DNA from 3 places in the Mycolicibacterium helvum genome. Region 3 is predicted to be linked to each of the others. Evidence: predicted binding sites of a transcription regulator. Region 3 holds the regulator's gene; each other region holds the start of a gene.
The links. Region 3 encodes LexA, which represses DNA repair genes until DNA is damaged. Its sites were predicted from a motif close to CGAACANNTGTTCG; they were not measured.

Region 1: a site for LexA is predicted at 1,686-1,699, ahead of G6N38_RS17440 (error-prone DNA polymerase). Genes of this name have one in related genera too.
Region 2: a site for LexA is predicted at 2,531-2,544, ahead of G6N38_RS24255 (HNH endonuclease signature motif containing protein). Genes of this name have one in related genera too.

Annotation. Positions count from the first base shown of each region.
Region 1 covers NZ_AP022596.1:3,701,605-3,705,828, forward strand. The annotation lists gene helR (RNA polymerase recycling motor ATPase HelR) at 1-1,546, opposite strand, end outside; gene G6N38_RS17440 (error-prone DNA polymerase) at 1,714-4,224, shown strand, end outside.
Region 2 covers NZ_AP022596.1:5,149,838-5,154,061, forward strand. The annotation lists gene G6N38_RS24250 (amidohydrolase) at 1-1,133, opposite strand, end outside; gene G6N38_RS24255 (HNH endonuclease signature motif containing protein) at 1,174-2,517, opposite strand; gene ppc (phosphoenolpyruvate carboxylase) at 2,648-4,224, shown strand, end outside.
Region 3 covers NZ_AP022596.1:4,839,818-4,844,041, forward strand. The annotation lists gene G6N38_RS22755 (LGFP repeat-containing protein) at 1-2,118, shown strand, start outside; gene lexA (transcriptional repressor LexA) at 2,200-2,868, opposite strand; gene G6N38_RS22765 (LysM peptidoglycan-binding domain-containing protein) at 3,100-3,594, shown strand; gene nrdR (transcriptional regulator NrdR) at 3,758-4,222, shown strand.

The sequences.
Region 1 (4,224 bases), 1.1 Mb from region 3:
GGGTGTCACGCTCGCTGAAGCGCTCGGCGAGGTCTTCGGCGCCAATCAAGTCCTGCGCCAGCAGATGATCCTCGTCGTCCATCAGGTCCTCGCGGGCCACCATGTTCTCTAACACGCCTGCGGCATAATCGGTTTCGGCGATTCGTTCCCGCTCGGCGGCAGCGTCGGAGGCCTTGTCTCGGCCCAGTAGGTCGACCAGTTCGTCAAGCAGCGGTACGTCCGACACCGTCCAGGCGGTGCCGTCTTCCCGCCACAGCGCCGGCTCGGCGCCTGCGGCGCGCAGCCGCTCGGCCGAGGTGTACAGCGTGGCCAACACGTCGTCGGGTGTCAGCACAGGCCAGAGTTCGTCAAGGGCGGCCAGGAACTGCTCGTGGTCGTCAAGCTCGTCGAGCAGGTCGGTCCGAACCTTCTCCCAGGCGTCACGATCCTCGCGAGTCAGCCAGCCGCGCCCGATCCGGGCGATCGCGCGTTCGGTCAGCACGTAGGTGATGATCTCGCGGAACACCGCGCGCGCGGCGTTGTGCGGCAGCCCGCTCGCCCGGGCCTCCTCGACGGCCCACTGGGCCGTGTCGGCGTCGATTCGCATGGTGACGTCGGCCAACTGGATCCCCAGCGGCTCTTCCGGTATCCGCTGGCGGTCGGTGATCGCGGCCGCCAGCACTTGCAGCATTGCGCGGGAGCCCTTGATGCGGGCGACGTCCGGGGTGTCCTCGGCGGTGACATGCAGTCCGGGGACCAGGTCGCCGACTGTCATGAACACCACCTCCGACTCGCCCAGCGACGGCAGCACCCGGCTGATGTGGTCCATGAATGCTTGGTTGGGTCCCACGACCAGCACTCCGTGGCGCTCGATCCGTTCCCGCTGGGTGTAGAGCAGGTAGGCGACGCGATGCAGCGCCACCACGGTCTTGCCGGTCCCTGGTCCGCCCTCGATGACCACCACGCCCGGATGATCGAGCCGGATGATCTCGTCCTGCTCGGCCTGGATGGTTGCCACGATGTCGCGCATGCCCGCGCCGCGGGGTGCGTTGACCGCCGCGAGCAGAGCCGCATCGCTGCTGAAGGGGCTCTCGTCGCCGGCGTCGGGGTCGGGGCGGCCGAAGACCTCGTCGGTGAAATCGAGCAGTCGTCGCCCGAGGGAGTGGAACTGGCGACGCCGACGCATGCCCTCCGGGCTGGCGGCGGTGGCTACGTAAAACGCACGCGCTGCCGGTGCCCGCCAGTCGAGCAGCAGCGGCTCGTGGTCGCCGCGCTCGTCGAAGATGCCGATGCGGCCGACGTAGAGCCGTTCGCCCGAGACGGCGTCCAGCCGTCCGAAACACAGACCTTGGTCGGCGACGTCCAACCGCGCCATCGATCGGGCCAGGGCCCGAACGTCGGCGTCCCGTGCCACCAGTGTTCCGCCGTCCTGCAGGTCGATCGGGCTCTGTAGCGCGGCGCGGTATTGGTCCTTGACGTGCGAACGCTTGGTGTCGAGTCGGGTGTAGAGCTCGGCCAGGTAGGCCTGCTCGGACTCCAGTTCGTGATCATGCGCCTGCGTCGTCATACCCCTCATTTCTTTGGCTCGAGCAGCGAGTTTGCATCAGCACCCCGGCCTTGCCGCAAGCCCCCCGATGCGCTATAGCTTGAAAAGGGCAGACGTTTCCCACACCATCCTCGTCTACTTTGCTCCGCAGCCCGGCCATAGAACATATGTTCGATTAAGCTGGGTGGGTGCGCTGGTTCAATGGGCCGCCCAGTTGGGGCGAGATGGAGCGGGTGCTGGGCGGCAAGCCCCGCCGGTCAGGCTTGTCGCTCGGGGAGTCGCACGCCGACGGCGGGGACAGCCCGGCCTGGTCGCGCCATCGGGAACCTTACGAGCCGCCTCGCGGGCGTCCGCTGCGCTCGGCCGTGCCCTATGCCGAGCTGCATGCGCATTCTGCCTACAGCTTCCTCGACGGAGCCAGCACTCCGGAAGAACTGGTCGAGGAGGCATCGCGGCTGGACCTGCGCGCCATCGCGCTGACCGATCACGACGGCCTCTACGGCGTGGTGCGATTCGCCGAGGCGGCCAAGGAACTCGACATGCGCACCGTCTTCGGCGCCGAACTGTCGCTGAGCAATACCGCCCGCACCGAGCTGCCCGACCCGCCCGGTCCGCACCTGCTGGTGCTGGCCCGCGGCCCGGAGGGCTACCGCCGGCTGTCTCGCCAGCTGTCCGCCGCGCATCTGGCCGGTGGCGAGAAGGGTAAGCCGCGCTACGACTACGACGCGCTCAGCGAGGCCGCGAGCGGGCATTGGCACATCCTCACGGGGTGCCGGAAAGGTCATGTCCGGCAGGCTCTTTCGCAAGGCGGTCCGCAGGCGGCGGAAGCGGCGCTGGCTGATCTGGTTGACCGCTTCGGGCGCGACCGGGTCAGCATCGAACTCACCTGTCATGGTGATCCGCTCGACGACGAGCGCAACGCCGCACTGGCCGCACTGGCGCCGAGGTTCGGGGTTGGTGTCGTCGCCACCACTGGCGCCCACTTCGCCGAGCCGGGTCGTGGCCGGCTGGCCATGGCGATGGGAGCGATCCGGGCACGCCAGTCGCTGGACGAAGCGGCCGGCTGGCTGGCCCCGCTGGGCGGCTCACATCTGCGCTCCGGTGACGAAATGGCCCAGCTGCTCGCGCGGCACCCCGAAGCCGTCAGCGCCGCAGCCGATCTGGGGGAACAGTGTGCCTTCGGGCTGGCGCTGATCGCACCGCAGCTGCCACCGTTCGACGTGCCCGACGGGCATACCGAGGACAGCTGGCTGCGGGAGCTGGTGATGGTCGGAGCCGCCCGGCGCTACGGGCCGCGCGCCAGCGCACCGGAGGCATACGCCCAGATCGAGCGGGAGCTCGACGTCATTGCCGCGCTGAAGTTCCCGGGGTATTTCCTGGTGGTCCACGACATCACCAGGTTCTGCCGGGAAAGCGACATTCTCTGTCAGGGAAGAGGATCGGCGGCCAACTCCGCGGTCTGCTACGCACTCGGTATCACCGCCGTCGACCCGGTCGCCAATGAACTGCTCTTCGAAAGGTTCCTATCCCCGGCCCGCGACGGGCCGCCCGACATCGACATCGACATCGAATCGGACCTTCGGGAAAAGGCCATCCAGTACGTCTATGACCGCTATGGCCGCGACTATGCCGCGCAGGTCGCCAACGTCATCACCTACCGGGGCAAAAGTGCGGTGCGCGATATGGCTCGTGCGCTCGGCTTCTCCCAAGGGCAGCAGGACGCCTGGAGTAAGCAGATCAGCCACTGGCGCACGCTGCGAGAGCAGCAATCGGACGGAGTGGCCGATCAACCTGATCTCGAGGGCATCCCTGCACCGGTGGTCGACTTGGCGACCCAGATCAAGAACCTGCCGCGGCACATGGGCATCCACTCCGGCGGCATGGTGATTTGCGATCGCCCGATCGCTGACGTATGCCCGGTGGAATGGGCGCGCATGGAGAACCGAAGCGTACTGCAGTGGGACAAAGATGATTGCGCAGCAATCGGTTTGGTCAAATTCGATATGCTCGGCCTCGGTATGCTCTCGGCGTTGCACTACGTCATCGACCTGGTATCCGAGCACAAGGGCATCAAGGTCGACCTGGCTCGGCTGGATCTCGCCGAACCGGCGGTCTACGAGATGCTGCAGAAGGCCGATTCCATCGGGGTGTTCCAGGTGGAGTCGCGCGCCCAGATGGCCACCCTGCCGCGGCTGAAGCCGCGGGTGTTCTACGACCTGGTGGTGGAGGTCGCGCTGATCCGCCCTGGGCCCATCCAGGGTGGCTCGGTGCATCCCTACATCAAGCGGCGCAACGGACTCGAACCCGTCACCTATGACCATCCGTCGATGGAACCTGCGCTGCGAAAGACGTTGGGGGTGCCGCTGTTCCAGGAGCAGCTCATGCAGCTGGCGGTGGACTGTGCGGGCTTTTCGGCCGCCGAGGCCGACCAGCTGCGACGAGCCATGGGGTCCAAGCGCTCCACCGAGAAGATGCGGGGGCTGCGAGACCGGTTCTACGCCGGGATGGCGCAGCGGCACGGCATCACCGGCGAGGTTGCCGAACGGATCTACGAGAAACTGGAAGCATTCGCCAATTTCGGTTTTCCAGAGAGTCATTCGCTGAGCTTCGCCTCACTGGTGTACTACTCCTCGTGGTTCAAACTGCACCACCCGGCGGCGTTCTGCGCCGCGCTGCTGCGCGCCCAGCCGATGGGTTTC
Region 2 (4,224 bases), 310 kb from region 3:
CACTCCGCGATGGTGTCGAGCACCAGATCCAGTCCGGCATCACCGTTGACGTGTATGTGCAGCTGCCAGTCGGCGTTCCAGTAGACCTTCGCGAAGGCCCGGAAGGCGTCGGGCTGCATCATCCACTCGCCGTGGTGGCACAGGTCGGGATGTCCGGACTCGTCGAGGTAGGGATCACGCATCTGCATCAGCTGGCTGATGATCGCGCCGTCGGCGAACAGTTTGACCTGCCGCGGGAGCAGCCGCACCTTGCCGGATGAGGCGTGCTCGACCTGCCGCTGCGCGTCGGCGACCGCATCGGCGGGGTCCATGCCGGCATCTGCTTGGCTGCGGGCATCGACGAGAAACGTTGATGTGAAAGGTGTCTCGTCGGAGCCGAGAATGTCCTGGTACAGCGACCACGGTTCGAGCGACCACATGATGCCCGGTTCGTTGATCGCGGTGACCCCGTTACGGTGCAGATACGCGACCAGCTGCCGCAACCCGGCAGTCAGCCGGTCGTGGCTCATGAACAGCGGAGAAAGCTTGGGCAGCAACAGATTCATGCCGGTTTCCCACCAATGGCCGTCGGCGAGATTCACCATCGTGCTGGCGGTCCCGCCGCCGGCGAGGTCCGCGGCGGTGATGCCGAGCCGGTCGATCGCGGCGGAGTTCAGATACCACTCGTGACAGGACCGCTGCCACACCGCGATCGGCCGCGTCGTGCTGATCGCGTCGAGGGTGCCCCGGTTCAGCGGTCCGTGCCAGAGCTGGTGATAGCCCCAGGAGAACAGCCACTCGTGGGGATCGGAAAGCTGTTGTGCGGCAACACTGAGCCGGTGCCGGTATTCCGCACTGGAGTGCGCGGCAGGATAGGTTTTGGTGGGCAGCCGCCAGTCCTCGATGGCGATCACCTCGGTCATCAGCGTGGTGGCCCCGAGCACTGGATGTAGGTGTTGATCGATAAGCCCCGCGCAGATGACCACGTCGGCGAAGGTGTCGTCGACCGCCCCGAGTGAGCGCAAGTCATCGGCATCGCCGACGGCGGTGATCCGGCCGTCCGCCACGGCGACAGCGGTGGCATCTTCGACATCGGGATCCATGGTGAGCACCCGGCGAGCGGTGAACACGGTGGTCGTCGGTGTGGTGGCCATCCTGCGATCCTGCCCGTCGTGCCGTGTGGCCGTCTGGTGGTCAGCCGGAATCATCGTCCACCTCGCCCAGTAGCCGCTCCGGATGGTGGGCGTCGTTGACGCGTGGGGGACCGGTGCCGTCACTCCAGGCGATTCGGCCGTCCTCGGTGACGGTGGTCGTGTACGTGCCCTCGGTGGCCATCATGTGGTCGCAACCGCAACCGAAGAACAGATTGTCGGCGTCGGTCGGGCCGCCCTGGCTCCACGGCAGCGCATGGTGGACCTCGGAGTGATAGCCCGGCTCGAAACAGTTCGGTTTCGTACAGCCGCGATCCCTGGCATAGCAGATGATCCGATGGTCAGCTGTTGCGAGGCGCTTGGCCCGGCCCAGGTAGAGCGGGCGCGCGGAGTGGTCCTCGAACACCACCAGATACTGGATCGATTCGCTGGCCATCCGGATGACGTCGCTCATCGGCAACCGGCCCCTTCCGCCGGTGCGCGCCCAGCCCGCCGCCTGCTCCAGTTCGCCCAGCGTCGTCGTCACGATCACCGTGACCGGCAGCCCGCGGTGCTGACCCAGGGCCCCGGATTCCACCGCGGCCTTCAGACCCTGCTTCAGCCCATCGTGGCAGCGCTGCTCGGGCGTGCGGGTATCTCGCCCGTCGGTGTTGTCGGGACGATGTCGCCCAGGCCGTTGCGCGGCCGTCACCGCCTCGAGGTAAGCGCGGCTCTCCGGATCGAGCCAGCCCGAGATCCTGCTCATCCCGTCCGGCCCCTGCCGGCCCAGCACCACTGCGCGGCGCTTGGCGCGATCCTCGTCGCTAAAGGTGCCATCGGGGTTGAGGCAGTCGGCGATCGTGAGGCCGATCGCGGCGACGAACGCCGAATCCTGCTGCCGGGCATGGCGAACCAGTGCCCGCTCGGCCCCCTCCCGATCGGCCGGTGTCACCGCGGACGGCAGCCGGTCGAGCGCCTTGCATACCGCCTCGATGTGGTCTTCGCCGACCTCGCCCGCCTCGACTGCGGCCGCCAGTACCGGTAGCTCGGGCGGCAGCGGCGGCCCGGTCAGCGACCGGCGGGCCCGTATGCGCGACGCCACCCGGAATCGTCGCTTCACCTCCCCGGCGGTCAAGCGCAACCGGCTGGCCAGCACGTCACGCACCTTGACCCCGGCCGGCATGGTCCCGCCGTCGACCGGCGCGGCGATCTCACCGAACATCCGATAGGACAGGCCCCGGTTCACCCGATGGTGACCCTCCAAGCGTTCTGCAATCTCGATACGGAACGCGTTGCCGGCCAGATCTGTGCAGATTGACCGTAACCGGCCATGAGCCGCATCGATGGCGTCGAGTTCGGCGCGGACCCGGTCGTGTACCGCCTGGGCGGTGAGGGGTTCACCCGTCATGAACCCACGGTATCGAACGGATGTTCGATTAAAGTATCGAAGCGGCCCGTCTGTGGATGAACCCGGGTCTGTGGACAACTCCACGCGCCCTCGGCCTGCAGCCCCCACCCGGCACCCGGATACTTGAGGGATGGCTGAAGTCTCGGACGTATCCCTGGAACCGATCGGCGCGGTCACCCGCACCAAGGTCGGGCGGGAGGCCACCGAACCGATGCGCGAGGACATCCGGCTGCTCGGGACGATCCTCGGCGACACCGTGCGTGAGCAGAACGGCGAAGAGGTGTTCGACCTCGTCGAGCGGGCCCGCGTCGAATCGTTCCGGGTGCGCCGATCCGAAATCGACCGAACCGAGCTGGCCCGGCTCTTTGACGGCATCGACATCCATCAGGCCATCCCGGTGATTCGCGCCTTCAGCCACTTCGCCCTGCTGGCCAACGTCGCCGAGGACATCCACCGCGAACGCCGCCGGGCCGTCCACGTCGCCGCAGGCGAACCACCGCAGAACAGCACCCTTGCCGCCACCTACGAAAAGCTGGACGCGGCGCAGTTGCAGCCCGAGACGGTCACCGACGCACTACGAGGTGCGTTGGTGTCGCCGGTGATCACCGCCCATCCGACCGAGACCCGGCGCCGTACCGTGTTCGACACCCAGCACCGCATCACCCAGCTGATGCGGGTGCGGCTGCGCGGGCAGGACGAAACCGACGACGGCCAGCCGGTCGAGACCGAACTCCGTCGGCAGATTCTGACGCTGTGGCAGACCGCACTGATCCGGTTGTCCCGGTTGAAGATTCAGGACGAGATCGAGGTCGGCCTGCGGTATTACCCGGCAGCGTTCTTCGAGGTGATCCCGAAGGTGAACGCCGAAGTGCGCGACGCGCTGCGGGCTCGCTGGCCCGATACCGAACTGCTGGCCGCGCCGATCCTGCGCCCTGGCTCGTGGATCGGCGGTGATCGCGACGGCAACCCGAATGTCACCGCCGAGGTGGTGCGACTGGCGACCGGTAGTGCCGCGTACACCGCGTTGGGGCACTATTTCGCCGAACTGACGCACCTCGAGCAGGAGCTGTCGATGTCCGCGCGGCTGGTGAAGACCACCGACGATCTGGTCGCACTGGCCGAACAATGCAACGAGCCGGCCCGAACCGACGAGCCCTATCGGCGGGCGCTGCGGGTGGTGCACGCCCGGCTCACTGCCACGGGCCAGGACATCCTGGACCGCACGCCGCAGCACACTCTCGATCTCGGCATGCCGCCCTATGCGACCCCGGCCGAGCTGCGGGCCGACCTCGATGTCATCGACGCCTCACTACGCGCCAACGGCAGCGCGCTGCTGGCCGACGATCGGCTGGCCCGGCTGCGGGATGCCGTGGAGGTCTTCGGCTTTCACCTCAGCAGCTTGGATATGCGGCAGAACTCCGAGGTGCACGAAGAGGTCATCGCCGAATTGCTCTCCTGGGCGGGCGTGCACGCCGATTACCCGTCGTTGTCCGAGCCGGAACGCGTCGAGCTGCTGGCGGGGGAGTTGGCCACCCGGCGCCCACTGGTCCGCGACGACTCCGAGCTGTCGGAGTTGGCCCGCAAGGAACTCGACATCGTCTTTGCCGCCGCTCGTGCCGTTAACGTGTTCGGCCCGGCGGCGGTGCCGAATTACATCATCTCGATGTGCCAGTCGGTCTCGGACATGCTGGAGGCCGCGATCCTGCT
Region 3 (4,224 bases):
CTCAGTAGAGGCGTCGGGCGGATGGCGCTCGCCGTCATCGCGACGGCTACAGCGGCTCTGCTGTTCGCGCCCGGGGCGATCGCAACCCCCGACAGTGATGCAAGTGATGCCATCGATCAGGCCTGGCAGGCCGCCGGTGGCGACGGTTCTCCGGTGGGCACCAAAGACGGCGACGTCTACGCGGTCGGCGACGGGTTCGCCCAGAACTTCAGCGGCGGCAAGATCTTCTTCACCCCGGCCACCGGTGCGCACCTTCTCTTCGGACCGATCCTGGACAAGTACCAGTCGCTTGGTGGCCCGGCCGACAGCGACCTCGGCTTCCCCACGATTGACGAAGTGGCCGGCTTGGTTGGTCCGGACAGTCGCGTCAGCACATTCAGTGCCAGTGACAAACCGGCGATCTTCTGGACGCCCGACACCGGCGCGCGAGTGGTGCGCGGTGCGATCAACGCGGCGTGGGACAAGCTCGGCGGCTCGGCCGGCACGATGGGCGTGCCCACCGGCGACGAGACTTTCGACGGCTCCGTGGTGAACCAGAAATTCACCGGCGGTGAGATCTCCTACGACAACAGCGCCAAGACGTTCACCACGGTGCCTCCCGAACTGGCGAGCAACCTGGTCGGTATCGAGGTCCCGACTGACCCGACAACGGCGATCAACGAGGCGTGGCGTGCCGCCGGCGGGCTCTCGGGCCCGCTCGGTGCCCGGCAGGGCGCCCAAAGTCCGGTCGGCACCGATGGTGCTGTGCAGGACTATGCCGGTGGCAAGATCTTCTACTCACCGGCGACCGGCGCACACGCCGTGACGGGCGCGATCCTCACGAAGTACGAGGCGCAGGGCGGACCGACCGGTGATCTCGGCCTGCCGACCGGAACCGAGGCCGACGGGGGTGCCCCGAACAGTCGGGTCAGCGCATTCAGCGCCGCTGACAAGCCGGTGATCTTCTGGACACCCGACAATGGCGCCATCGTGGTGCGTGGCGCGATCAACGCCGCGTGGTCGAAGCTGGGCGGGGCCGGCGGAAAGCTCGGCGTGCCGACCGGCGAGCAAAGTGCCAACGGCGACACCGTGACCCAGAAGTTCAGCGGTGGCGAGATCTCCTGGAACAAGGCGGCCAATAGGTTCACCACCCAACCACCGGAGCTGGCCGGCGAGCTGGCTGGGGTGCAGGTACCCAACGCAACCGGGCCGCAGGCGGGCCCGGCAGCACCGACTTCCGGCAAGGGCTTCACCTGGCACTGGTGGTGGCTGTTGATCGCCATTCCGGCGCTGCTGCTGGTGGCGGTGATCGCGCTGGGCTTGCTCTGGCTGCAGCGCCGTCGCAGCGCCGACATCGAGGTCGACGACGACTTCCATGACTCGGAATACGACGACGATGACGATCACTGGCCCGGCGATGACGCCGGTCCCGCAGGTGTGTCTCCTACCAGCCGCTTTGCGACATATCCCGATGGTGGCCGCGTGCAGGTCGCTCAGGCACCTGGGTTCGCCTGGGCGCAGCCGGGCGGCGAGGACAAGTCGCAACCCGGGCCCGAGGACGTGTTCGACGGTGACCAGGACTCCATCGACACCACGCCGACTCGCATTCCCCCCGAGCTGGTGGATCCCGACGAGACGGATGAAGCCGAGGTGCCCGTCGAGCACGAGTATGCCGAGGTCGAAGAGATCGAAGAGATCGAAGAGATCGAAGACGACGACCAGGCCACCGACTCAGGGCGCCATGCCGTGGTGAATCTTGGCGAGTCGCAGTCCATGTGGCGGCTCGATATGGGTGAGCTCGGTAAGCCGCGGGGGCGGCGCCGCGCTGCTGAGCCCGCGGAGTATGCCGGGGCCGAGATCGTCGAGCCGGAGGACGCCGCCGACGAGGCTCAACCGATCACCGAGCCGGCCGAGGTCCTGCAGTCCGACGTGCCGGCTGGGGCTGCCTCGTCGCGCCCGGCAATCCACCTTCCTCTGTCGGATCCGTATCAGGCACCCGAGGGTTACGTGATCAAGGCCAACACCCATTCGGGGCTCTACTACACCCCGGAGTCGGCCCTCTACGACCACACCGTGCCCGAAGTATGGTTCGCCAGTGAGGAACTCGCTCAGGCGAACGGCTTCATCAAGGCGGAATAGGGGCCTTGCCCCCTGGGTCCGGCTCAGCAGGGGCCTCGCCCCTGGATCGGGCCCAGGGGATTTGGCCCCTGGGTATCGGGGCTAGATCTTGCGGATCACGGTGACGACCTTGCCCAGGATGGCGGCGTCGTTACCGGGAATCGGGTCGAATGCCGGGTTGTGCGGCATCAGCCAGACCTGGCCACTGGTGCGTTTGAACGTCTTCACGGTCGCTTCGCCGTCGATCATCGCCGCGACGATATCGCCGTTGTCGGCCACGTTCTGCTGGCGGATCACCACCCAGTCGCCGTCGCAGATCGCGGCATCAACCATGGACTCGCCGACGACCTTGAGCAGGAACAGCGAGCCCTCGCCGACCAGTTCACGCGGCAGTGGGAAGACGTCCTCGACGGCCTGCTCGGCCAGGATCGGGCCGCCGGCCGCGATCCGGCCCAGCACCGGTACGAACGTCGGTTCGGGCAGGGCGTCCGAGCCGGTGACCTCGGTGCGCACCGGTGTCGCATCGTCGGAGCCACGCACATCCACGGCGCGCGGCCGGTTGGCGTCACGGCGCAGGTAGCCCTTGCGCTCGAGGGTGCGCAGCTGGTGTGCCACTGATGACGTCGATGTGAGGCCGACGGCGTCACCAATCTCGCGGATGCTCGGGGGATAGCCGCGGGTGGTGACCGAGGCGCGGATCACTTCGAGGATGGTTCGCTGCCGCTCGGTCAGTCCGGAGGCGGCACCTGCTGTCTCACTGCGGTCGCTCATGGGCCCGAATCTAGTCGTGCGAGCATTGATAATCAAACACTTGTTCGACCGTGGCGTGTCGCGCTGGAAGATCGCGCTGGTGACCAGCCGAATCGCGACATATCAAAACTTGTCGGTGGCCGGATTTAATCTTCAGACACGCTCGCTCACATGTTCGTATTTCGAACGCATGATCGAGTACAGTTCGAACACAAGAGCGAACAGTGGGCGTCTTGGAGGAAGGAAGCAGACGTGACAGTCATCGATGATCGGCAGGCTTTCCCATCGGCACCGGTACGACCGATGCGCCCCCGGGCAGCGGTCAGGCCCGTCGCACCCGTTCGCGGCCGTCCCGCCGGCCCCCGCGCCCGCCGGCCGTACCCGGCGCGCCCGGCCACCGCGCCGATGCACTACCCCGGTACCGGGGTCAGCTTCTCGCGCGCGCCGCACACACGCCGGCCGGTGAGCACCGCCGTCACCATCGCGCTGGCCGCGGTGGCCGCGCTCATCACCCTCTGGCTAGGGCTGGTGGGTCATCTCAGTGGCACTCCGATGGCCGCCACCGACCAGTTGCCGGATCAGCTCGCCGTGGTCCAGGTCCAGGCGGGGGAAACACTGCAGCAGCTCGCGGGCCGGGTGGCCCCAGATGCGCCAGCCGGGCAGGTCATGCAGCGCATCCGCGACCTCAACAAGCTCGATTCGGCCTCGTTGGATGCCGGGCAGACCCTGATCGCGCCCATCGGCTGACCCGCGGGGCGTCATGGCTGGCCAAAACGTGTGCCGGACAAGCGGCCTCGATGGCGGGGGTCTCGCTCGTCCGAGTTTCCGGGACGTGGCCGCTCGACGGACGGCGCAGGTAGGCTCTGGGTGGCTCGAACCATCGAGCTGCATCGGAGGCGAAGGAGCGGTCATGCATTGTCCGTTCTGTCGCCATCCCGACTCCCGGGTGGTCGACTCCCGAGAGGCTGACGAGGGCCAGGCCATCCGGCGGCGCCGGTCCTGCCCGGAATGCGGTCGACGGTTCACCACTGTGGAGACCGCCGTGCTGGCGGTCGTCAAACGCAGTGGAGTCACCGAGCCGTTCAGCCGGGAGAAAGTGATCAGCGGGGTGCGCCGGGCGTGCCAGGGTCGCGACGTCGATGACGATGCGCTCAATCTGCTGGCCCAGCAGGTCGAGGACACTGTGCGGGCGGCCGGTTCCCCCGAGATCCCCAGCCACGAGGTGGGCCTGGCCATACTCGGCCCACTGCGCGAACTTGACGAGGTCGCCTACCTGCGCTTTGCATCGGTCTATCGCTCGTTCAGCTCCGCTGAGGACTTCGAGCGCGAGATCGAGGCGCTGCGCGCCCACCGCGCGGTCGGTACCTCCGGCTGAGC